Regions from separate parts of the Arthrobacter sp. J156 genome, predicted to be linked through region 4. Evidence: riboswitches for the same ligand, from Rfam matches in the RefSeq annotation. Region 4 holds a riboswitch; each other region holds the start of a gene.
The links. Region 4 has a riboswitch for S-adenosylmethionine ahead of AC0QR5_RS12035 (flavin reductase family protein). Riboswitches for the same ligand answer to the same signal wherever they lie in the genome.
Positions count from the first base shown of each region.

Region 1 (5,759 bases), 1.4 Mb from region 4:
ACGCGGCGCAGGGCGGCGCGTAGCACGGACCGTGACGCCGGGCCGTCCGTGATAGACAGGAGTCATGGCAACCACCGCATTCAGGGGAACCCCCGTCCAGACCATCGGCGAGCTTCCGACCGCCGGCACCACCGCCCCGGGCTTCGAGCTCACCGCCGCGGACCTGTCCGCGCTGAGCAGCGAGGACCTGGCCGGGCGCCGGGTCGTCCTGAACATCTTCCCGAGCATCGACACGGGCGTCTGCGCCGCGAGCGTGCGCCGCTTCAACGAACTCGCCGCCTCGCTCGAGAACACCGCCGTCGTGTGCGTCTCCGCCGACCTGCCGTTCGCCCTGTCCCGCTTCTGCGGCGCCGAGGGCATCGAGAATGTCGTGGCCGGTTCCACCTTCCGCTCCGCGTTCGGGCAGGACTACGGCACCACGCTGATCGACGGCCCGCTGGCGGGCCTGCACGCGCGCTCCGTCGTCGTCCTGGATGCGGACCGCACCGTGCTGCACACCGAGCTCGTCCCCGAGACCGGCCAGGAACCGGACTACGACGCCGCGGTCGCGGCCCTGGCCTAGCAGGCACCACCGGCCACGGGCCACGGACAGCCCGGCGGAAGCGCGCCACCACGCGGAGCCGCCGGGCTGTTCCGTGCCCGGGGGCCACCGCTTCCGGCGCAGGGGGGAGCTCGGTGCCGCCCCGGGGCCGCAGGGGCCGTAGGCTGGGTGACCATGAAGCACCCCGAGCCGCCCGCCGTGGGCACCGAGCGGAACATGCTGCGGGCCCAGCTGCTTCTGGTCCTGGCCCTCTCGCTCGGCCAGTCCGCCGTCTACGCCGTTGTGAACCTGCTGGACAAGCTGTCCCGGGAGCCGCTCGCGCAGCAGACGACGCGCATGAACACGAGCCTGAACGACCGGCAGTACTTCGACCTGACGTACCAGCTCCTCGACATCGGCTTCTCGCTCGTACCCGTCGCGCTCGTCTTCTTCTTCCTGCACCAGGCCGGACGCAACGGCTTCCGGCTGTTCGGCTTCGATGGCCGCCGCCCGTGGCCCGACGCCGGCTGGGGCCTGCTCCTGTTCGGGGCGATCGGCGTCGGCACGCTCGGCGTCTACGCGGCGGGCCGGGCCCTGGGCATCACCACGGCGATCGTCCCCGCGGCCCTGGATCCGTTCTGGTGGACCATCCCCGTGCTCGTCCTCTCCGCGGTGCGCCACGGGATCCTCGAGGAGGTCGTCGTCGTCGGCTTCCTCTTCCACGTGTTGCGCCGGATCGGCTGGGGCCCCTGGGCCGTCATCGTCGCCAGCGCGCTGTTCCGCGGCAGCTACCACCTCTACCAGGGGTTCGGGCCGTTCATCGGCAACGCCCTCATGGGACTCGCCTTCGGCTGGTTCTACCACCGCTACGGCCGGGTCATGCCGCTCGTGATCGCCCACGCGCTCCTGGACTCGGCCGGGTTCGTCGGATACGCGCTCCTGGGGCCCGCGATCGGCATCGGTTCCTAGCGGGCCCGCCTTGCGGGCCGTGGGCTAGAGGGTGACCGGGCCGTTCGGCGTCTCGAAGGTCACGGACAGGATGCCGGGGGTGCCGTTCGGGGCCTGCCACTCGACGTCCACTCCCTCGAGCGGGTTCTTCTCCGGCGTGCCGAGCCACTCGCGGACGCGTTCGACGGAACCGGCGATCGCGATGCGGCTGATCCGGCCGGCCGGATCCAGCGCCTTGGAGGGGTGCAGCTCCTCGGTGCCGTCGTCCCAGCGCAGCATGTAGGGCACCTGCGGGTCGGCGATCAGGCCCTTGATGCCGATCTGCTGCCACGTGAGCTCGCGGCCGTCGGGGAACTTGCGATTGCCGGGGACCGAGGCGCGTCCGAGCCGCTCCTCGAAGGGGGCGAGGTCCTCCACCGCCACGCACCAGCCCATCCAGCCGCCGCCCATTTCCGAGCGGGCCCTCACGGCCTGCCCGAACGGGGCCTTGTCCGAGGCCGGATGGTTCAGGACCTCGACGACCTCGAGGTACTGCTTGTTCTCGAGCGGGAAGATCACGTTCCGCGTCCCGAACCGCGGATGGACACCGCCCTTGACCGATTCAAGCCCCAGCTGTTCTTCGATCCTGGCCGCCGTGGCCGCCAGACCGTCCTGTCCGCACGCATATGAAACATGGTCCAACCTCATCATGGGTTCATGATGGCACTTTGTGATGTGGGTCTCGACTTAGGCTCCCCTTGCTTGTGGCGGCCGCGGAGGCGCGTCCGCTTTCACGCCGCGTCATATTCGCGCGGCGCCGCTTGCGGCCCCGCCCGCTCCCGGGCCAGACTGGATCCCAGGTCATGAGTGCCAGCGCTAAACCCCGGTTTGCTGGCCGGCAACCCTCCACTCGCGGTGGGGTGCCCCGGGTGAGGACCGGGCCGAGCATCAATCCCGATGCCCGGCAAGCGCGGGTCACGACCCCGTCGGCAGGCACGGCCGCCGGACGGGGGAACGGCCCTTCGATGGAAGGGAAGCCACCATGTCCAACCACTGGAACTTCGAGACGCGCCAGATCCACGCCGGCCAGAGTCCGGACGCGGCCACGGGCGCCCGGGCCCTGCCGATCTACCAGACCACCTCGTTCGTCTTCCCGAGCGCCGAGAGCGCCGCGGCCCGCTTCGCGCTGGCCGAGCTCGAACCGATCTACACGCGCATCGGCAACCCCACGCAGGAGGCCGTGGAGAACCGCATCGCGGACCTCGAGGGCGGCGTCGGCGCGCTGCTCCTGTCCTCGGGGCAGGCCGCGACGACGTTCGCGATCCTGAACGTCGCGGGCGCCGGCGACCACATCGTGGCCAGCCCGAGCCTCTATGGCGGGACGCAGAACCTGCTCAAGCACACGCTCGCCCGCCTCGGCGTCGAAGTCACCTTCGTCGCCGACCCGGACGACCTGGGGCTGTGGCGCGACGCCGTCAAGCCCAACACCAAGGCCTTCTTCGGGGAAGTCGTCTCCAATCCGCGCCAGGACGTGCTGGACATCGAGGGCGTGAGCGCGGCGGCCCACGAGGCCGGCGTGCCGCTGCTCGTGGACAACACGCTGTCCACCCCGTACCTGGTCCGCCCGATCGAGTGGGGCGCCGACGTCGTCATCCACTCGGCGACCAAGTACCTCGGCGGCCACGGCACGGCGATCGCCGGCGTGATCGTGGACGCCGGCCGCTTCGACTACGCCGCGGATCCGGAGCGGTTCCCGGGCTTCAACACCCCGGACGAGTCCTACAACGGACTGGTCTTCGCCCGCGACCTCGGCGTGGACGGGATCCTCGGGGCCAACCTCGCCTACATCCTCAAGGCCCGCGTGCAGTTGCTGCGCGACCTCGGTTCCTCGGTGGCGCCCTTCAACGCCTTCCTGATCGCGCAGGGCCTCGAGACCCTGAGCCTGCGGGTCGAGCGCCACGTCGCCAACGCCCAGAAGGTCGCCGAGTGGCTCGAGGCGCGTTCCGACGTCGTGTCGGTCGCCTATGCGGGGCTGCCCTCGAGCCCGTGGTTCGAGCGCGGACGCAAGTACGGTCCGCGCGGCACGGGAGCCGTGATCGCGTTCGAACTGGCCGGCGGTGCCGCCGCGGGCCAGGCCTTCATCGACGGGCTGCAGCTGCACTCCCACGTCGCCAACATCGGCGACGTGCGCTCCCTGGCCATCCACCCGGCGTCGACCACGCACGCGCAGCTGACCGAGCAGGAACGCCGCTCGGCCGGCGTCACGCCCGGCCTGGTCCGGATCGCCGTGGGCATCGAGCACGTGGACGACATCATCGCGGACCTGGAGGGCGGCTTCGCGGCGGCCTCCGCCGCCGACGCTCCGGCCGCCGACCTCGAAGCGGTGAAGTGAGCATCGACGTCGACACCGCACGCGGCACGATCGGACGGGGCGGCCAGGCGGCCGCCCCGTCCGGCGTGCCCTCCGGCGACGGCATCCTGCGCGTGCTGCGCACGGGCGCCTTCGCCTTCGAGACCGGGGGGTTCCTGCCCGCCGTGGACCTCGCCTACGAGACGTGGGGGAGGCTCAACGCCGACGCATCGAACGCGGTCCTGCTGCAGCACGCCCTGACGGGGGACACCCACGTGGCGCGCGGGGACGGGGCGGAACCCGGGTGGTGGGACGGCTTCATCGGCCCGGGTCGGACCATCGACACGGAGCGGTACTTCGTCGTCGCCGCCAACATGGTCGGCGGCTGCTACGGCAGCACCGGGCCCTCGTCGCCCGATGCCGACGGCGTCCCCTGGGGCTCGCGCTTCCCGTTCACGACGATCCGGGACTCCGTACGGCTGGAGGCCCGGCTCGCCGACGAGCTCGGAATCGACCGCTGGCATGCCGTGGTCGGCGGTTCGATGGGTGGCGCGCGCGCCCTCGAGTGGGCGGCCGAGTTCCCGCACCGCGTCGGGCATTGCGTCGTGGTCGCCGCGACGGCGCAGGCGAGCGCCGAGCAGATCGCGTTCGCCCAGGCGCAGTCGGCGGCGATCCGGCTGGATCCCGGCTTCGCCGGCGGGGACTACTACGACGCCGGGGCCGACCCGGGCGGTACCGCCCAGGGGGCGCGGGGTCCGGTCGGCGGGCTCGGCATCGCCCGCCGGATCGCGCACGTCACCTACCGTTCCGAGCCCGAGCTCGAGTCGCGCTTCGGCCGCGCCGCGCAGCCCGGGGAGAGCCCGCTCGGTTCGGCGACGTCCGAACGCGGGCGCTACCAGGTGGAGAGCTACCTGGACCACCAGGCGGACAAGCTCGCGGCGCGCTTCGACGCCAACAGCTACCTGGTCCTGACCGAGGCGCTCATGAGCCACGACGTCGGCCGCGGCCGGGGCGGCGTGGAGGCGGCGCTCGCGCGTCTGGATTCGACCCGCTTCTTCATCGCCGCGGTGACGAGCGACCGGTTGTACTGGCCGGAGCAGTCGGAGCGCCTCGCGGCGCTCCTGCCGGGCCGTCCGCCGGTCCACGCCATCGACTCGCCGATCGGGCATGACGGCTTCCTCACGGACATCACGCAGCTCGACGCGCCGCTGCGCGCCACGGTCTTCGCCGGCTGAGCCGCGGGAGCGGCCGGGCCCCGGACCCCTCCACCCGGCGGGGCCGGGCGTGCGTCCCGCGCCTAGCCTTCCCCGTGCTGCCGCTCGGGATCGCCGGCGCCCACCGTGCCCGTCGAAAGCGGGGAGGCGAGCGGGCGCTTGGCGGTGACCCCGTCGCCGCTGGAGCGGCCGCGCAGGCGGCGCAGGACCCAGGGGGTCAAGTGGGTCCTGGCCCAGACGAGGTCCTCGCGGCGGGCCTCGCGCCAGGGCTTCGGCACCACGGGCTTGACCTGCAGGGGCTCGAGCTCGTGCGCCACGTTGAGGGTGTCCAGGAACATCGCGGCGATCGTGTGGTGGCCCAGCGCCGAGAAGTGCAGCCGGTCCTCGGCCCACATGGCCGGGTGGTGCAGCTCGCCGAGGGACCAGAGGTCGGCGACCACGGCGTCGTGCCGCGCTGCCACGGTGCGCAGGTTCTCGTTGTAGATGGCCACGCGCCCGCGCCGGGTGTTCAAGACGGGGGTCGTGCCGATGTCGGGGCCGTTGAACAGGACGACAGTGGCCCCGGTGGCCGCGAGGTCGCCGATGAGGACGTCCATCTCGGCCGCGAGCGCGTCGGGGTCGCCATTGGGCCGGATCACGTCGTTGCCGCCGGCGCAGATGCTCACGAGGTCGGGCTTGAGCTCGATCGCGGGGCCGACCTGCTCCTCGTGGATCTGCCGCAGCAGGCGCCCGCGGATCGCCAGGTTGG
Region 1 covers NZ_CM149650.1:390,333-396,091, forward strand. Annotated here, with positions in the region: gene AC0QR5_RS01815 (DeoR/GlpR family DNA-binding transcription regulator) at 1-23, shown strand, start outside; gene tpx (thiol peroxidase) at 65-562, shown strand; gene AC0QR5_RS01825 (CPBP family intramembrane glutamic endopeptidase) at 716-1,489, shown strand; gene AC0QR5_RS01830 (VOC family protein) at 1,514-2,158, opposite strand; SAM riboswitch class IV at 2,307-2,424, shown strand; gene AC0QR5_RS01835 (bifunctional o-acetylhomoserine/o-acetylserine sulfhydrylase) at 2,490-3,839, shown strand; gene metX (homoserine O-acetyltransferase MetX) at 3,869-5,032, shown strand; gene AC0QR5_RS01845 (SGNH/GDSL hydrolase family protein) at 5,095-5,759, opposite strand, start outside.
Region 1: linked by a shared signal. The riboswitch ahead of AC0QR5_RS01835 (bifunctional o-acetylhomoserine/o-acetylserine sulfhydrylase) and the one ahead of AC0QR5_RS12035 (flavin reductase family protein) in region 4 are both predicted to bind S-adenosylmethionine.

Region 2 (5,759 bases), 410 kb from region 4:
GTTCTGCACCGTGACGTCGTTGATGGACAGCCCGGCCTCCTCGAGCGCCTGGACGAGGAAGAAGTAGGGGTCGGTGCCCTTGGTGGCGGCGATCTGCTTGCCCTTGAGCTCCTCCACGGAGGTGATGGTCGATCCGGAGGGGACGACGAGCGCGGCCCATTCCGGCTGCGAGTAGAGGCTGACGACCTTGATCGGCGAACCGTTGGCGCGGGCCAGGAGGGCGGCGGAGCCTGCGGTCGAGCCGACGTCGATCGCGCCGGCGCGCAGCGCCTCGTTGGCCTTGTTCGAGCCGGCGGACTGGATCCAGTTCACGGTGACGCCGCGGTCGGCGAGCGTGGCTTCCAGCCAGCCCTTCTCCTTGATGACCAGGCTCAGCGGGTTGTAGGTGGCGAAGTCGATGTTCAGGGTGGTGGCGCCGGATCCCGCGGCGTCGCCGGCGGCCGTGGCGGCCCCGGCCTGCCCGGATCCCTCGCCGGCGCAGGCGGCGAGCAGGACGGCGGCGGCGCCGGCGGTGCCGAGGCCCAGGAGGCGGCGGCGGGACAGGTGGGCGGAAGCGGTGCGGGTCATGGAACGGTCCTTTGCTGTGGTGGTGATGGCGGGCGGCGTCCAGGGAACGACGCCGGGGCCCGGCTTCCCGGGGCCGCCCGGCTCGGGCGCGGCGCGGGGCCGGAAGTCGTGCGGGTGTGGTTCAGCGGCGGTGCGGGTCGACGCCGAGCGTCTCCAGGAGGGAGGAGCGCAGCGCGGCGAGCTCGGCCGAGGCGCGGTCCCGCGGGCGCTCGCCGGGGACCTCGAGGACCTGGGCGATTCCCGCTCCCTGGCCGCTCCCGGTGGGGCCGAGCACCAGGATCCGGTCGGCCAGCTGGAGGGCCTCGTCGACGTCGTGGGTGACGAGCAGGACGGTGGCCGGGTGGGCGCGGTGGATGTCCAGGAGCAGGTCCTGCATCTTGAGCCGGGTCAGGGCGTCGAGGGCGCCGAACGGCTCGTCGAGGAGCAGGACGCCGGGGCGGCGGGCGAGCGCGCGGGCCAGCGAGGTGCGCTGCGCCATGCCCCCGGAGATCTCGCGCGGACGGTGGCCGGCGTAGGGTCCGAGCTCGACGAGCTCGAGCAGTTCGTCGACGCGCTGGGCGGCCTCCGCCTTCGACGTGCCGCGCGGCAGCCCGAGCTCGACGTTGGCGCGGACCGACTGCCACGGCAGGAGCCGGGGTTCCTGGAAGGCGACGGCGGTGCGCTCGTCGAGGCCGTTGACCGGCTCCGTGCCGATCGCCACGCGCCCGGAGGTGGGAGCGTCGAGCCCGGCGACGGCGCGCAGCAGGGTCGACTTGCCGCAGCCGGAGGGGCCGAGGATCGCCAGGACCTCGCCCGCGGCGACCTCGAAGTCGATGCCGGCCAGGACGGTGCGCGCGGAGTCGCCGGAGCCGAACGAGCGGGTGAGGGCCTCGAAGGCGACGGGCAGCGCGGCCCCGGCGGCGGTCCGAGGCGTCCCGGGGCGTCCGGTCGGGCCCGGGGACTCCGGCGCCACAAGGCGTGCGGGCCCGGCGGTCGTGGGGGCGGGTGCAGCGGTCATGATCATCTCCATCGGTCCTGGCGGTAGCACCGGTCCCGGTCGGGGTGGTTGCTGCGGCGTCGTCGAGCCAGATCTCTCGGCCGCTCTGGATGGTTGCCCTTCCAGTGAACGTCACATGACGGCGGCGCGGCAAAGAATGGCGTCTTCGTTGCGAATTGTTTCGCGGGGTCCGTCCGAGGAGGTCGGTCGGTGAAGAATCCGCGTTGTTTGGCGGTTTCCCCGCCCTGATGTTCGATCCGTTCGCCGTGCTCGGCGCCCCGGGCGGGCCGGTCCGGAGGCCGTCGCGTTCGCGTCCGGGCCGCGATCGTGTCCAGAATGGACGCAACAAACCATCCAGAGCGGCCGAGAGATCTGGCTCCGTGACGCCGCAGCAACCCCTTCCCGGGAACGGGAGGAAGGTGCTACCGCCAGGACCGATGGAGATCGCCATGACTTCTTTGCCCGGGACCACCGACGCCTTCGACACCGTCCACGTCGCCGAGGGCCTGCCCGTCGACGAATCCGCGCCGCAACCGCGCCACCTGCTCAAGCTCACGCCGGGCGTCCCCGTGGGGGAGGCCTACGAGGAGCTCGCGGCGCAGTTCCGCCCCGTGTTCGCGGAGATCGCCGCGGGAGCCGCCCAGCGGGACGCCCAGCGCATCCTGCCGTTCGAGCAGGTGGGCTGGCTCAACCGGGCCCGCTTCGGCGCCTTGCGCGTCCCGCGGGAGCACGGCGGCCACGGGGCCTCGCTGACGGACACGTTCCGCCTGCTGATCGAGCTCGCGGAGGCCGACTCCCAGGTCGCGCACCTGCTGCGCGCGCACATCGGCTTCACCGAGCTCGTCCTGAAGCATCCCGACGAGGCCGTGCGGGAGCGCTGGTTCGCGCGCTTCACGGCCGGCCAGCTCGTCGGCAACGCCTACACCGAGCGCGGCGGCAACCCCCTCGGCGGGCACAACACCGTCTTCGCCGAGGCCGGCGAGGGGCGGCTGCGGATCAGCGGGAAGAAGTACTACTGCACCGGAACGATCTTCGCCGACTGGGTCGCCGTCGCCGCCTCGCATCCGTCCGCGGAGGGGCGGCACGTCGGGATCGTCTCGACCCAGCACTCGGGCGTGAAGATCTTCGACGACTGGGACGGCTTCGGCCAGCAGCTCACGGGCACCGGCTCGACCCACTTCGAGGACGTCCCCGTCGACACCCTGCTCGGCCCCGAGGACCTGGCCGCCCACCCCGAGTCCGCCGTGTTCCAGCTGGTCCTGCTCGCCGTCCAGGCCGGCATCTGCCGCGCCGCGCTCGCCGACGCCCGCTCGGCCGTGCAGGCCCGCACGCGCGCGTTCAGCACGGGGACGGGCGTGCCGCCGCGGCGGGAGCCGCAGGTCCTGCAGGTGATCGGGGAGATCTCGGCGAACGCTTTCGCCGTGGACTCCGTCGTCGTCGCCGCCGTCCAGGAGGTCGAGGCCGTCCTCGCCGATCCGGGGCTGCGCCCCGAGGAGCGCTTCGCGGTCTGCGAGCTCGTCGCGGATCGGGCCCAGACCGTGGTCCAGCCGATCGTCCTGTCCTCGGCGTCCAAGCTCTTCGACGGGCTCGGCGCGTCCTCGACGGCCGCCGGCTGCAACCTGGACCGGCACTGGCGCAACGCCCGGACCATCGCCACCCACAATCCCGCCATCTACAAGGCCCGCATCGTCGGGGACTACGAGGTCAACGGCACCGCGCCGGCGTGGTTCGAGTCCGTCGGCGACGTCCCGGTCCGCTACGCGTAGGACGCCGCATGCCACCGTCAGCGCCGCCCGCGGCCCTCCGCGCCGCCCCGTCGGCGCCCCCGTCCGCAGAACCCGTCCCGTCCGGCACCGCCGGGACGGACCCGTCCAGGAGGACCCCATGAGCATTCCGCAACGCCGACACGTCCGCTTCAACGCCTTCGACATGAACTGCGTGGGCCACCAGTCCCCGGGCCTGTGGCGCCACCCGCAGGACCGCTCGGCCGAGTACAACACCCTGCGCTACTGGGCAGACCTCGCCAAGACCCTGGAGAAGGGCCTCTTCGACGGTGTGTTCATCGCGGACGTCCTGGGCACCTACGACGTCTACGGGGCCTCGGACGAGGCGGCGCTGCGGCAGGGCACGCAGGTCCCCGTCAACGACCCGTTCCTGCTGGTCTCCGCGATGGCCCTCGTCACCGAGCACCTCGGCTTCGGCGTCACCGCGGGCACCGCCTACGAGCACCCGTACCCGTTCTCCCGCCGGCTCGCGACACTGGACCACCTCACGGGCGGCCGCGTGGGATGGAACGTCGTCACCGGCTACCTGCCCTCGGCCGCGCGCAACATGGGCCAGGAGGACCAGCTCGAGCACGATGCCCGCTACGACCACGCGGACGAGTACCTCGAGGTCGTCTACAAGCTGCTCGAGGGCTCGTGGGAGGACGACGCCGTGGTCCGCGACCGCGCGGCGGGCGTCTTCACGGATCCCTCCAAGGTCCATCCGATCCGGCACGAGGGCCGCTTCTTCAAGGTCCCGGGCATCGCGATCACCGAGCCGAGCCCGCAGCGCGTCCCCGTCGTCTACCAGGCCGGGGCCTCCCCGCGGGGCATCGGGTTCGCGGCCGGAAACGCCGAGGCCGTCTTCGTGGGGGCGCCCACCAAGGAGCTGCTGCGCGCCTCCGTGGCCCGCATCCGCGACGCCGTCGAGGCCGCGGGCAGGGACCGCCACGACGTGCGGATCTACACGATGCTCACCGTCATCACCGCCGCCACGGACGCCGAGGCCCGGGCCAAGCACGACGAGTACCAGTCCTACGCCTCCGACGAGGGGGCCCTCGTCCTGCTCTCCGGCTGGCTCGGGATCGATTTGTCCCGCTACGAGCTGGATTCCCCGATCGGGGACGTGGAGTCGAACGCGATCCAGTCCGCCGTCGCGAACTTCCAGCAGGCGCGCAAGGACGACGGCAGCGCGTGGACGGTCCGCGACCTCGCGGCGTTCGCCGGGATCGGCGGCATGGGTCCGCGGATCGTCGGCTCCGGGGCCTCGGTGGCCGAGGAGCTGATCTCCTGGGTCGACGAGACCGACGTCGACGGCTTCAACCTCGCCTACGCGATCACGCCCGGCAGCTTCGAGGACGTCGTCGAGTTCGTGGTGCCCGAGCTGCAGGCCCGCGGCGCCTACCCCACCGAATACGCCCCCGGCACGTTGCGCAACAAGCTCTTCGGTGCCGGCGACCGCCTCAAGGACACCCACCGGGGAGCCAGGTACCGCCTCGCGCCCGCCGCGGCGTCCCCCGATCAGTCAAGGAGCACCCGATGATCAGCCTCCACGACGTCTCCACGGTCTTCACGACCGGCGACGCCGACTTCACCGCCGTCGACCGCGTCTCCCTCGAGATCCCCCGAGGATCCATCCAGGGGATCATCGGCTTCTCCGGCGCCGGCAAGTCCACGCTGCTGCGCAACATCAACCTGCTCGAACGGCCCACCTCCGGTCGGGTCGTCGTCGACGGGACGGAACTGACCGCGCTGGGGGACGAGGAGCTGCGCCGCGCACGGCACCAGATCGGCATGATCTTCCAGCACTTCAACCTGCTGAACAACCGCACCGCCCTGCAGAACGTGGAGCTGGGCCTGAAGTTCGCCGGAGTGGGCAAGAAGGAGCGCACGCGCCGCGCCCAGGAGGCCCTCGCGATCGTGGACATCGCCGACAAGGCGGGCTCCTACCCGGCCCGGCTCTCCGGCGGCCAGAAGCAGCGCGTCGCGATCGCCCGCGCCCTGGCCACCGAGCCGAAGGTGCTGCTCTGCGACGAGCCGACCTCCGCCGTCGACCCCCGCACCACCGCCTCCGTGCTGCAGTACCTCTCCGACATCAACGCGCAGCTCGGCATCACCACCGTGATCGTCACCCACGAGATGAACGTCATCAAGGCCATCGCGGACAACGTCGCGGTGATGGAGGACGGGCGGCTCGTGGAGCGCTTCGACCTGGCCGAGCTGGAGCGGCCCGGCTTCGAGCCGGCCACCGCGATCGGCCGCTACCTGATCTCCGACGACATCCAGCTGGACCGCGCCCCGCGCGGGAATCCTGCGCAGCGCGCCGCCGGACCGAACGCCACCGAGGAGCTCTCCCATGCCTAGCCCCGTCCTCGCCGCCGCGACGGCCAACACCACCGGGATCGACCTCTCCCGCATCGTCGAGCTCCTGCCCGAGATCGGCGTCGCGATGG
Region 2 covers NZ_CM149650.1:3,032,707-3,038,465, forward strand. Annotated here, with positions in the region: gene AC0QR5_RS14025 (aliphatic sulfonate ABC transporter substrate-binding protein) at 1-567, opposite strand, end outside; gene AC0QR5_RS14030 (ABC transporter ATP-binding protein) at 689-1,564, opposite strand; SAM riboswitch class I at 1,570-1,660, opposite strand; SAM riboswitch class I at 1,891-1,987, shown strand; gene AC0QR5_RS14035 (acyl-CoA dehydrogenase family protein) at 1,993-3,309, shown strand; gene AC0QR5_RS14040 (LLM class flavin-dependent oxidoreductase) at 3,428-4,849, shown strand; gene AC0QR5_RS14045 (methionine ABC transporter ATP-binding protein) at 4,846-5,670, shown strand; gene AC0QR5_RS14050 (methionine ABC transporter permease) at 5,663-5,759, shown strand, end outside.
Region 2: linked by a shared signal. The riboswitch ahead of AC0QR5_RS14035 (acyl-CoA dehydrogenase family protein) and the one ahead of AC0QR5_RS12035 (flavin reductase family protein) in region 4 are both predicted to bind S-adenosylmethionine.

Region 3 (5,759 bases), 400 kb from region 4:
CGCCCCTGGATCGAGTGCACGCGGCGCGCGCTCGCGGCGGCGGACGACCCGGCCTCACAAGGGCACCTGCGCGTCCTCGCCGCACTCGTTCCCCGTTCAGGCTTCATGGCCGATTCGCTCACCCCGACGCCGGAACGCCAGGACACCTTCCACGACGGGCTCACGGCCGTCGCCGCCGTCCCGGCCTCCGTGTGGGAACGGGACCTGACGGCCCTGCTCCGGCGGCAGGAAGACACCGGGGCCCGTGGCGTCCTCGAGGAACTCGCCGAGGACGTCGACACCGCAGTCGATCGTGCCGTCGGAGCACTCCAGTGGTATTGGGAGCTGGCTGTCCGGCGCTGGTGGCCCCGGCTCCGCTCGCTGCTGCTCGAGGACATCGACTGGAGGCTGGCCCAGATGGCCCGCGGCGGCATCGGCGACGTGTTCAAGACGCTGCATCCGTCCGTCGTCCGCACGCCCAGCGGGCTCGAGGTCATCCGGGGCTGCGACGGGATCGATCCGCCTGAACCCGGGGCCGGCCTGATCCTGGTGCCCAACGCGTTCGTCTGGCCGGAGACCCTGGTGCTCAACACGGCGCCGTTCGTGCCGACGTTGACCTACGCGCCCCGCGGAGTGGGCCGGCTCTGGGAGTCCAGCGGCGCGGCCCCGGGCGATCCCCTGGCGAGGCTGCTGGGATCCACACGGGCGCAGATCCTGGCCCAGCTGGATGTCCCGATGACGACGAAGCAGCTCGCATGCGCCCTGGACCTCGCCCCGGGCACCGTCAACGGCCACCTCAAGGTCATGTCCGAGGGCGGGCTGGCCGTCCCCCTGCGTTCCGGCCGCGAGGTGTTCTACCGCAGGGCCGGTGTCGGCGAGGCGCTCCTCGCCGGGGCGTAGCCCGACGGGACCCTCGATCCCCCGCGCGTCCTCAGACCGCGTCAAGCTCCGGCAGCAACGCCGGGTCGAGCTCCACGACCTGGCCGTTCTCGAGCCGGGCCTGCGGAGCGCCCTGCAAGTGCCCGACGACGAGGCGGATGAGCGTCCCGTGCGCCACCACCACGAGGCCGCGCCCCGGGTGGGCGGCGGCCAAGCCGGTCAAGGCGCGCACGCCCCGCTCGACCACCTCGGCCTCCGGCTCCGCGGTGGAGAGCAGCGCGTCCAGCTCGGGGCGCGGCATCCCGGTGACGACGACACCCTCGCCCTCGCCGTAGCCGCGCTCCACGAGGCCCGGTTCGGGCTCGCCGGGCTCGAGGCCCAGCTCGGCGGCGATGATCGCGGCGGTCTCCGCCGCCCGCCCCAGAGGCGAGGCGACGACCGCGTCCCAGGATCCGGCGTCGTACTCCTCCGCCAGCTGCCGCCCCGCCTGGCGCGCCTGCGCGCGGCCGGCCGCGTTGAGCGGGATGTCCACCTGGCCCTGCAGGCGCCCCTCGAAGTTCCACGGGGTCTGCCCGTGCCGGACCAGGACGATGCGTTGTGCCATGCCCCCAGCGTAGCCAGCGGACCTCCCGGCCCGCGCCCCGCCGTCGTCCCGTGACGCACCCGGCCGCCGCGCCGTCGCAGGATCTTCGGCCCGCGCCCGGCACGACGCAATCCGGCTCAACATTCTTTGATGGATCGGCGGCTCGCTGACACACTGAAGGTCAACCATCCCGAGCGGCCGAGAGATCTGGATCGATGACGCCGCAGCAACCCTCCGGAATCCGCCGGAACGGTGCTCCTGCCAGAAGCGATGGAGAACGCGCCAGCCTTCTTCCCCCGCACGGCCCGCCGCCGGAGGGTGCGCCGTTGCCCGGGAACCGCCTACGCCGCACGCCATCCGACCAAGGATCGAAGGAGTCCCCCACATGACCGAGAACACCGCCGTCAGCCGGGTCGCCGACCTGGAAACACCGCTCAAGTTCGCCTACTGGGTGCCCAACGTCTCGGGTGGGCTCGTGGTCTCGACCATCGAGCAGCGCACCAACTGGGAGTTCGAATACAACAAGAAGCTGGCCCGCATCGCGGAGGACTCCGGCTTCGAGTACGCACTGACCCAGACCCGCTACGCCGCGAGCTACGGCGCGGACAAGCAGCACGAGGCCACGAGCTTCTCGCTGGCCCTGCTCGGCGCCACCGAGCGGCTCAAGGTGATCTCGGCCGTCCACCCGGGCATGTGGCACCCGGGCGTGCTGGCCAAGTTCATCATCACCGCGGACCACCTCTCCGGCGGCCGCTCGGCCGTGAACGTCGTCTCCGGCTGGCTCAAGGACGAGTTCGTGAACTTCGGCCTCGAGTGGCTGGACCACGACGAGCGCTACGTGCGGACCGAGGAGTTCATCAACGTGCTGCGTGGCCTGTGGACCCAGCAGGGCTTCAGCCACTCCGGGCAGTACTACAACATCAAGGACTTCACCCTGAACCCGGCGCCGCTGGATCTGCCGGGCCGGGCCCACCCGGAGATTTTCTTCGGCGGCAACTCGACCGCCGCGCAGGCCGCCGCGGGCCACGCCGCCGACTGGTACTTCTCCAACGGCCGCTCGCTCGAGGGCTTCCAGGACAACATCGCCGGCGTGCTCAAGGCCGCGGAGTCCGGGGGGCGCACCGCGGCCGCCAAGCCGCGCTTCGGCATCAACGGCTTCGTCATCTCCCGCGACACCGAGGCGGAAGCCAGGGACACGCTGCGCGAGATCATCGACAAGGCCCACCGCCCCGCCGTCGAGGGCTTCGCCGCCGCCGTGAAGGAGGCCGGGCAGTCCACGAAGGACGGCAAGGGCATGTGGGAGGACTCCACGTTCGAGGACCTGGTCCAGTACAACGACGGCTTCCGCACCCAGCTCATCGGCACCCCGGAGCAGATCGCCGAGCGGATCATCGCGTTCAAGAAGATCGGCGTGAACCTGCTCCTGACCGGCTACCTGCACTTCCAGGAGGAGCTCGGCGCGTTCGGCCGCGAGGTCCTCCCGATCGTCCGCGAGCTAGAGGCGGACCTCGCCCGAGCCCACGGCACCGAGCTCAACACGGAGCTGCTGCCGGAAACCCACCTCGAAGGAGCCACCGCCTAGATGTCGGACCACCAGTTCGGATTCCGCACCCGCGCCCTGCACGCCGGCGGCACGCCCGACGCCGAGCACGGCGCCCGCGCGGTGCCCATCTACCAGTCGACGTCGTTCGTGTTCAAGGACACCGACGACGCCGCGAACCTGTTCGCCCTGCAGAAGTACGGCAACATCTACTCCCGCATCGGCAACCCCACCGTGGCGGCGTTCGAGGAGCGCATCGCGTCCCTCGAGGGCGGCATCGGCGCCGTGGCGACGTCCTCCGGGATGGCCGCGGAGTTCATCACCTTCGCCGCGCTGACGCAGGCCGGGGACCACATCGTGGCCTCCTCGAAGCTCTACGGCGGCACCATCACCCAGCTCGACGTCACGCTGCGCCGCTTCGGGGTGGACACCACGTTCGTGGACAGCAACGACGCCGCGGACTTCGCGGCCGCGATCCGGGAGAACACCAAGGCCCTCTACACCGAGGTCGTCGCGAACCCCTCGGGCGACATCGCGGACCTGGCGGGCCTCGCGAAGGTCGCGCGCGCAGCGGGCATCCCGCTCATCGTCGACTCGACCCTCACCCCGCCGTACATCCTGCGCCCCATCGAGCACGGGGCGGACATCGTCATCCACTCCGCCACCAAGTTCCTCGGCGGGCACGGCACCACGCTCGGCGGCGTCGTCGTCGAGTCCGGCCGCTTCGACTGGGGCAACGGGAAGTTCCCGACCATGACGGAACCGGTGCCGAGCTACGGCAACGTGTCCTGGTGGGGCAACTTCGGCGAGTACGGCTTCCTGACCAAGCTGCGTTCGGAGCAGCTGCGGGACATCGGCCCGTCGCTGCCGGCCCAGTCCGCGTTCCAGCTCCTGCAGGGTGTGGAGACGCTGCCGCAGCGCATGGACGCGCACCTGGCGAACGCGCGCCGCGTGGCCGAGTGGCTCGAGGCCGATCCGCGCGTGTCCTATGTGAACTTCGCCGGACTCGAGTCCCACCCGCAGCACGCCCGCGCGCAGGAGCTGCTGCCGCTCGGCGTCGGCTCAGTGTTCAGCTTCGGCGTGGCCGGGGGCCGCGAGGCCGGGGCGCGCTTCATCGAGGCGCTGCAGCTCGCGAGCCACCTGGCCAACATCGGCGACGCGCGCACCCTGGTGCTGCACCCGGCGTCGACCACGCACCAGCAGCTCACGGCCGAGCAGCTCGTGGCCGCGGGCGTCCCGGGCGACCTGATCCGCCTGTCCGTGGGGCTCGAGGACGTCGAGGACATCCTCTGGGACCTGGACCAGGCGCTCGACGCCTCGCAGCGGGAGCCGGAGGCCGGCGGGGAGCCGGAGGGCTTCGACGCCTCGGCCTTCGCGGCCCCGGAGTACGACGCCGAGGCCTGCGTCATCCCCTCGGCCCGCCCGGGTGCCGTCCCGGCGGGGGTCGCTTCCGGCGCGGGAGCCGCGCCCGGATCCGCAGCCGACGCGGGGAAGGAGGCGGACCGGTGAGCGCATCGACCGCGGAACGCACCTGGTCGGGGCCGAGCGCGCCGGAACGCCTGGAGATCCTGCGCAACACGCGCTCGATCGCGATCGTGGGTGCGTCCAACAAGCCCTCCCGTGCCTCCTACTTCGTGGCGACGTACCTGCTCTCCTCCACCAGCTACACGGTCTACTTCGTGAACCCGGTGGTGGACGAGATCCTCGGGCAGCCGGTCTACAAGTCCCTGGCCGACCTGCCCGAGGCGCCCGACCTGGTGGAGGTCTTCCGCAAGCACGACGACCTGCCGGGCGTCCTGGAGGAGGCGAAGGCCGCGGGCGCGAAGACCCTGTGGCTGCAGCTGGGGTCCTGGCACGAACAGGTCGCGGCGGACGCCGAGGCCGCCGGCCTGAACGTCGTCATGGACCGCTGCGTGAAGATCGAGCACGCGCGCTTCCACGGCGGGCTGCACCTCGCCGGCTTCAACACCGGCGTCATCAGCTCGAAGCGGCAGGTCCTCGCCTGAGCACGCCGTGGGGCCCGGGCCCACCGCCCGGGCCCCACGCGTCGGCGCCCACGGTTCGGCGCTGACTCGCCCAGCCCGGCCACCCACAACGCACGGTCAACAGCCCCGGCCCACGCTCCCGGCCGCCCCACCCCGCCCAATTCACGTCAAGTCGGCGAGACAGTACGTGCGCGCCCAGACCACGGGGTCTACCCCATGAAGTCGCCGCTAACTGACAGTCTCGTCGAGACGACGTGAAGTGGGCCGTCGACGCTCCCGGCCGCCCCCACCCCGCCCAATTCACGTCAAGTCGGCGAGACAGTACATACGCGCCCAAACCACGGGGTCTACCCCATGAAGTCGCCGCTAACTGACAGTCTCGTCGAGACGACGTGAAGTGGGCCGTCGACGCTCCCGGCCGCCCCCACCCCGCCCAATTCACGTCAAGTCGGCGAGACAGTACATACGCGCCCAAACCACGGGGTCTACCCCATGAAGTCGCCGCTAACTGACAGTCTCGTCGAGACGACGTGAAGTGGGCGCCCAGCGTGCGTGGGTTGGGGCCCCGAACCGCATCGTTGGGCGGGGCAGCCCGGGCGGCGGCCTGCCCGGAAGCGGCCAGGGTTGTTTCGGGCCCAAGGTCCGGACCCTGAAGGACGAATGCGGCGCCGGGCTCAGCGTCCCGAGCCGCGCTTCTCGCTCTGGTCCTTGCCGTGGCCCGGCAGCCCCGGCTTCTTCAGTCCGGGCGCCCCGGGCTGGCCGTGCTGACCGATCGACGGCAGCACGGTGAAGC
Region 3 covers NZ_CM149650.1:3,022,267-3,028,025, reverse strand. Annotated here, with positions in the region: gene AC0QR5_RS14000 (ArsR/SmtB family transcription factor) at 1-879, shown strand, start outside; gene AC0QR5_RS13995 (histidine phosphatase family protein) at 911-1,462, opposite strand; SAM riboswitch class I at 1,624-1,718, shown strand; gene sfnG (dimethylsulfone monooxygenase SfnG) at 1,827-3,023, shown strand; gene AC0QR5_RS13985 (O-acetylhomoserine aminocarboxypropyltransferase/cysteine synthase family protein) at 3,024-4,490, shown strand; gene AC0QR5_RS13980 (CoA-binding protein) at 4,487-4,987, shown strand; gene AC0QR5_RS13975 (hypothetical protein) at 5,641-5,759, opposite strand, start outside.
Region 3: linked by a shared signal. The riboswitch ahead of sfnG (dimethylsulfone monooxygenase SfnG) and the one ahead of AC0QR5_RS12035 (flavin reductase family protein) in region 4 are both predicted to bind S-adenosylmethionine.

Region 4 (5,759 bases):
AGGACGCCCTCGATCACGCCGCCGACCTCGGCGCGTTCGTCGCGGCCTCGCCCTCCAGCCACCACGCGGCCGCCGAGGCCGCCTGCCGCCTCGACGCCGCCGGATTCACGGGCCTCGACGAGGCCGCGGACTGGCCCGCCGGCCCGGGCGCCTACTACGTGCTCCGCGACGGCGCAGTCATCGCCTGGACGGTCCCGGAATCGGCCGGCCCCACGACCGGGTTCCACCTCGTGGGATCCCACACCGACTCGCCGTCGTTCAAGCTCAAGCCCCGGCCGACGACGGGGGCGCACGGCTGGCTCCAGGCCGGCGTCGAGGTCTACGGCGGGCCGCTGATGAACTCGTGGCTCGACCGCGAGCTCGAGCTCGCCGGACGGCTCGCCCTGCGCGACGGCGGCACCGTCCTGGCCCGCACGGGCCCCCTCCTGCGCTTCCCGCAGCTCGCCATCCACCTGGACCGCAACGTCAACGAGTCCCTCGCCCTCGACAAGCAGCGCCACATGAACCCCGTGTGGGGCCTCGGCGATGCGGCCGGCGCCGACCTGCTTGGCCTGCTGGCCGGGGCCGCGGGCGTGGATCCCGCCGACGTCGGGGGCTACGACGTCGTCGCGGCCGACACCCAGGAGCCCCGCGTCTTCGGGCAGTCGGACGCGTTCTTCGCGAGCGGCCGGCTCGACAACCTCTCCTCCGTCCACGCCTCGCTGGCGGCGCTCGCCGCCCACGCGGCCGACGGGGCGCCCGGTGAACGGATCGCGCTCCTCGCCGCGTTCGACCACGAGGAGGTCGGCTCCGCGACGCGTTCCGGTGCGGCCGGCCCGTTCCTGCAGGAAGTGCTCGAGCGGATCTCCGCGGGACTCGGGGCCGACGACGCGCAGCGGTACCGGGCGTACGCGGACTCCGTGTGCGTCTCGGCCGATGCGGGCCACGCCGTGCACCCGAACTACGCCGAGCGGCACGATCCGGCGAACCACCCGGTCCTCAACGGCGGCCCGCTCCTGAAGATCAACGCGAACCAGCGCTACGCGACCGACGCCGTCGGGGCCGCCCTCTGGGCCCGGCTCTGCGACGACGCCGGGGTCCCCTACCAGGAGTTCGTCTCCAACAACGTCATCCCGTGCGGCTCCACGATCGGGCCGCTCACGGCGACGCGCCTCGGGATCCGCACCGTCGACGTCGGCATTCCGTTGTTGTCCATGCACTCCGCGCGCGAGCTGTGCGGCGTCGAGGACCCGCTGCGCCTGTCCCGGGTCTGCCGGGCCTTCTTCGCGGCGTAGCGGCGCGGCGGACGGGAAGGGACGGCGGATGGTGGACGGGCAGGGACGGCGTTCGCGCACAAGCCCGTGCTCGACGGCGGGCCCGTGCTGCTGCGTCCGTTCACGGACGAGGACATCGAGGCCATGGGCCCCGTGCTCGCCGACCCCGAGGTGCTGCGGCTGACCGGATCCGTGCACGATTCCGCGGCGGCCGCGGCGGCCTCGCCCCGGATCGACGAGGCGACGGCCGCCTGCTACCGCGGCCGCGCCGCGCAGCCCGACCGGCTCGACCTCGCCGTCGTCGACGCGGAGGGCGGGGGCTGCGTGGGGGAGATCGTGCTCAACGAGTGGGAGCCGGCCAACCAGTCCTGCAACCTGCGCATGCTCATCGGGCCGGGCGGGCGGGACCGCGGCCTGGGCACCGCGGCGCTGCGCACGCTGCTCGGCTACGCCTTCACCGAGACGGAGCTGTTCCGGATCGGCCTCGAGGTCTACGCCTTCAACCCGCGGGCGCAGCGCGTCTACGAGAAGGCCGGGTTCGAGGTCGAGGGCCTCCGCCGGGCGGCCCTCGTCTACGACGGGCAGCGGATCGACGCCGTCTGCATGGGACTGCTGCTGCCGGACTGGATGGCGGGCGGGGGAGCCGCGTAGGGCGCCCTGCGGAAGGCCCCTCACAGGCGTCCCGCGGCGGCGCCCGGGCGTTTAGGGTGGATCGGGAGGCATCCGGTAGGATGGTTCAGGCTGTTTGTGCCGTGCCCGGTTCGCGGGCCGGCGGGACAGCCAACGCAAAGAACCTCCTGTTACGGAAAGACCGTGACCGTTTAGCCCAAAGGAGGTGGGTTCACATGCGTGCTTACGAGCTGATGGTACTGATCGACCCCGAGGTCGACGAGCGTACCGTGGAGCCGACCCTCGGCAAGTTCCTGGACGTCGTCCGCAACGATGGCGGGACCATCGACAACGTCGACATCTGGGGCCGCCGTCGTCTGGCCTACGAGATCAAGAAGAAGACCGAGGCGATCTACGCCGTGGTCAACTTCACCGCCACCCCGGCCACTTCCGCCGAGCTTGACCGCCAGCTGTCTCTCACCGAGACGATCCTGCGCACCAAGATCATCCGCCCGGAAGACCAGAAGGTCTCCGCAGAGTAGTCTGCGCGGAACCGCAGTAGAAACCGACCAGAGGAGGCACCATGGCAGGCGAGACCGTCATCACGGTCATCGGTAATCTCACCGGCGACCCGGAACTTCGTTTCACCCCGTCGGGGTCCGCAGTGGCGAACTTCACCATTGCCTCGACCCCCCGGACCTTCGACCGCCAGAGCAACGAGTGGAAGGACGGCGAAACGCTGTTCCTCCGCGCGTCGGTGTGGCGCGAGGCTGCCGAGAATGTCGCCGAGACGCTGACCAAGGGCATGCGCGTCATCGCCCAGGGCCGGCTGAAGTCGCGTTCCTACGAAACCAAGGAAGGCGAAAAGCGCACCGTGATCGAGCTTGAGGTCGACGAGATCGGCCCCTCGCTGCGGTACGCCTCCGCGACCGTCAAGCGCGTCCAGCGCGGTGGCGGCGGTGGCGGCGGCGGGTTCGACGGAGGAAACTCCGGCGGATTCGGCGGCGGCAACGCGGGAGGCTTCGGCGGCGGCAACGCCGGCGCGGGCTCCGGCGCGTCTTCCGGCGGCTGGAACAACGCCCCGGCCGAGGACCCCTGGTCCTCTCCCTCGACCGCCGGCAGCGGCGGCTGGGGCAGCAACCCGGGCAACGACGAACCGCCCTTCTAAACACCTAGATATATCCACCATCCCGCAGAACAGTTCTGCGGGCTCCACCTGATAAAGGAGCTCCACGATGGCTAAGGCTGAACTCCGTAAGCCCAAACCAAAGTCCAATCCCTTGAAGGCCGCTGACATCACCGTCATCGACTACAAGGACGTCGCCTTGCTGCGCAAGTTCATCTCCGACCGCGGAAAGATCCGTGCCCGTCGCGTGACCGGCGTCTCCGTCCAGGAGCAGCGCAAGATCGCCCAGGCCATCAAGAACGCGCGCGAGGTTGCCCTGCTGCCTTACTCCGGCGCTGGCCGCGGCTAGGGAAGGGGAAACACACCATGGCAAAGCTCATTCTGACCCACGAAGTGACGGGTCTTGGCACCGCTGGCGACATCGTCGAGGTGAAGAACGGTTACGCCCGTAACTACCTTCTCCCCCGCGGCTTCGCCATCACCTGGACCAAGGGCGGCGAGAAGCAGGTCGAGTCGATCAAGGCCGCCCGCGCCGCGCGCGCCGTTGCCTCCCTCGAGGATGCGCAGCAGCTCGCCGCGTCGCTGACCGGCAAGCCGGTCAAGCTGACCGTCAAGGCCGGCGAGTCCGGACGCCTGTTCGGCACCGTCAAGGCCGAGGACGTCGCGAAGGCCGTCGAGTCGGCCGGCCTCGGATCCATCGACAAGCGCAAGGTCGAGCTGCCGGAGCACATCAAGTCGCTCGGCAACTACCAGGCCACCGTGCGCCTGCACGAGGACGTCTCCGCCACGATCGACCTGCAGGTCGTCCCGGCGAAGAAGAAGTAGCATCCCGGTCCCGGAGCCTCTCCGGAGCCCGTGAAGGACCTCCGTCCCTGGTGGACGGGGGTCCTTCCGCGTTCGGGCCCTCCTTGCGAAATGTTGCGCCGACCTTTGACCCGCCCGTCCGGGTGTGCCTAGCGTTGGTGGTGAATCAAGAGTGTCGACATCCAAGCCCTGGCTCGTCGGCCGGCAACCCTCTCACGGTAGTGGGGTGCTCCAGGTGATGATTCGGCCGGCCGGATGCCCCGGTGCGGCAAGTACCGCGCATCGACGGTGCACCCTGAGGGTGCGCGCCCCGGTGTGCCGCACACCGGAGGAAGCCATGTCCCTGTCCCAGGACCTCAGCCCCAATACCCTGCGCAACGCCTTTGCCCAGCACCCGTCCGGGATCGCCGCGCTGTGCGCGATCGTCGACGACCAGCCGCAGGGGATCGTCGCCTCGTCCTTCACCGTCGGCGTCTCGCTCGAGCCCCCGCTCGTCCTGTTCTCCGCCCAGAACAGCTCCCGCACGTGGCCGAAGCTGCGCGACTCGGCCCGCATCGGCGTCTCGATCCTCGGCGAGGGGCACGACGGCGTCTGCAAGCAGATCGCCTCGAAGTCGGGGGACCGCTTCGCCGGGCTCCGGCTCGACTCCACGGACGAGGGCGCCCTCTTCCTCCACGACGCCTCGCTGTGGCTTGACTGCAGCATCGAGCAGGAGATCCCGGCCGGGGACCACACCGTCGTCCTGCTGCGCGTCCACGGCCACGCCACGCACGACGGGGCGAACGCGCCGCTCGTCTTCCACGGCTCGGCGTTCCGCCGCCTCCACTCCGAGACGTTCGTCTAGGACGAGGTTCGTCGAGGAACCCGTCGGGGAAGCGGTTCCCGGTCCGGCGCTACTTCCCCGCGAGCGAGTCGATGAACTGCTTGGCTTCGGTCAGCGAGATCCCCGTGTCCTGGCGGACCTTCTTGATCGCGGCGATGTGCTGGCCCCGCCGCACGAGTTCGAGGACCGCCTGGTAGTCGGCGTTGGAGGCGCTCGGGGCCGCCGTCGGATCGACCGCCGTGCGCCGCCCGAAAGCCGTCGGGTCGCTCGGAGCCGCCTCGGCCGAGGTCCGCGAGGCGCTGATGCCGGGTCCGCGCGTGGTGGGCACCTCCGGCCGGCCGCTGCGCTCCCGTGCCGCGCGCTGGGCGGCGAGCGTGCGCTCGGTCGTGGCCCGGCGGAGCTCGTCGGCCTTGCGTGCGTCGTCGAGCTGGTGTTGCGCGGCCTCCGCATTGAGCCGCTGGATGTAGACGTCGGCCTCGTTGAGCTCGTTGCGGGGCCGCGTGACGAACACCCAGCGGATGAGGGCGGCTGCGCCGACGATCAGCGCCGTCCAGATGAGGATCGTGGCCATCAGTTCCATGTCGGGGCTCCCAGCGTCGTTGATTCCCGCCCGGGACGGGGCCCACGGGCTTCGGGATCGGCCATGCCCCAGTATCCCAGCGCCGGGACGCCCGGAACAACCACACGCCCGGCCGTTCGTGCACAGATCCCGGGCGTGTCTGTGGATACCGGCCGGTCACCTGTGGAGAACGCCGTTCCAGCGGAGGGTTTTCCCCAACGAAACCTGCAAGTGGCACCTGAATGTTGATGACAAACTTTCTTCCACCAACAGCTAGCAGAGGATGTTTTACCTAGTCAGAGCCGGATTGATTCTGAAATTGGCATTTCATCCACAGCTTCCTCCCCAAGCTGTGCACATAACGGGCCCCTCTTCCCACAGCTTCTCCACATGGGCTGTGGATAACTGTCTTGGGAACGGGCGGGAGAGGGGCTAGGGTGACAGCACTCCACCACTATCCACAGCCGTCCATGCCGCTCCCTGCGCGCGGCGGCGGCTGGGATACTGGGGAGGGCATCATGGGCCCGCCGCCGGCGGCCCCGGGGCAGCGGGCGAAAGGAACGGCGTGTCACTGGCGCAGACCGA
Region 4 covers NZ_CM149650.1:2,621,689-2,627,447, reverse strand. Annotated here, with positions in the region: gene AC0QR5_RS12065 (M18 family aminopeptidase) at 1-1,274, shown strand, start outside; gene AC0QR5_RS12060 (GNAT family N-acetyltransferase) at 1,341-1,904, shown strand; gene rpsF (30S ribosomal protein S6) at 2,099-2,404, shown strand; gene AC0QR5_RS12050 (single-stranded DNA-binding protein) at 2,446-3,030, shown strand; gene rpsR (30S ribosomal protein S18) at 3,098-3,337, shown strand; gene rplI (50S ribosomal protein L9) at 3,355-3,813, shown strand; SAM riboswitch class IV at 3,957-4,073, shown strand; gene AC0QR5_RS12035 (flavin reductase family protein) at 4,130-4,636, shown strand; gene AC0QR5_RS12030 (hypothetical protein) at 4,686-5,195, opposite strand; gene dnaB (replicative DNA helicase) at 5,740-5,759, shown strand, end outside.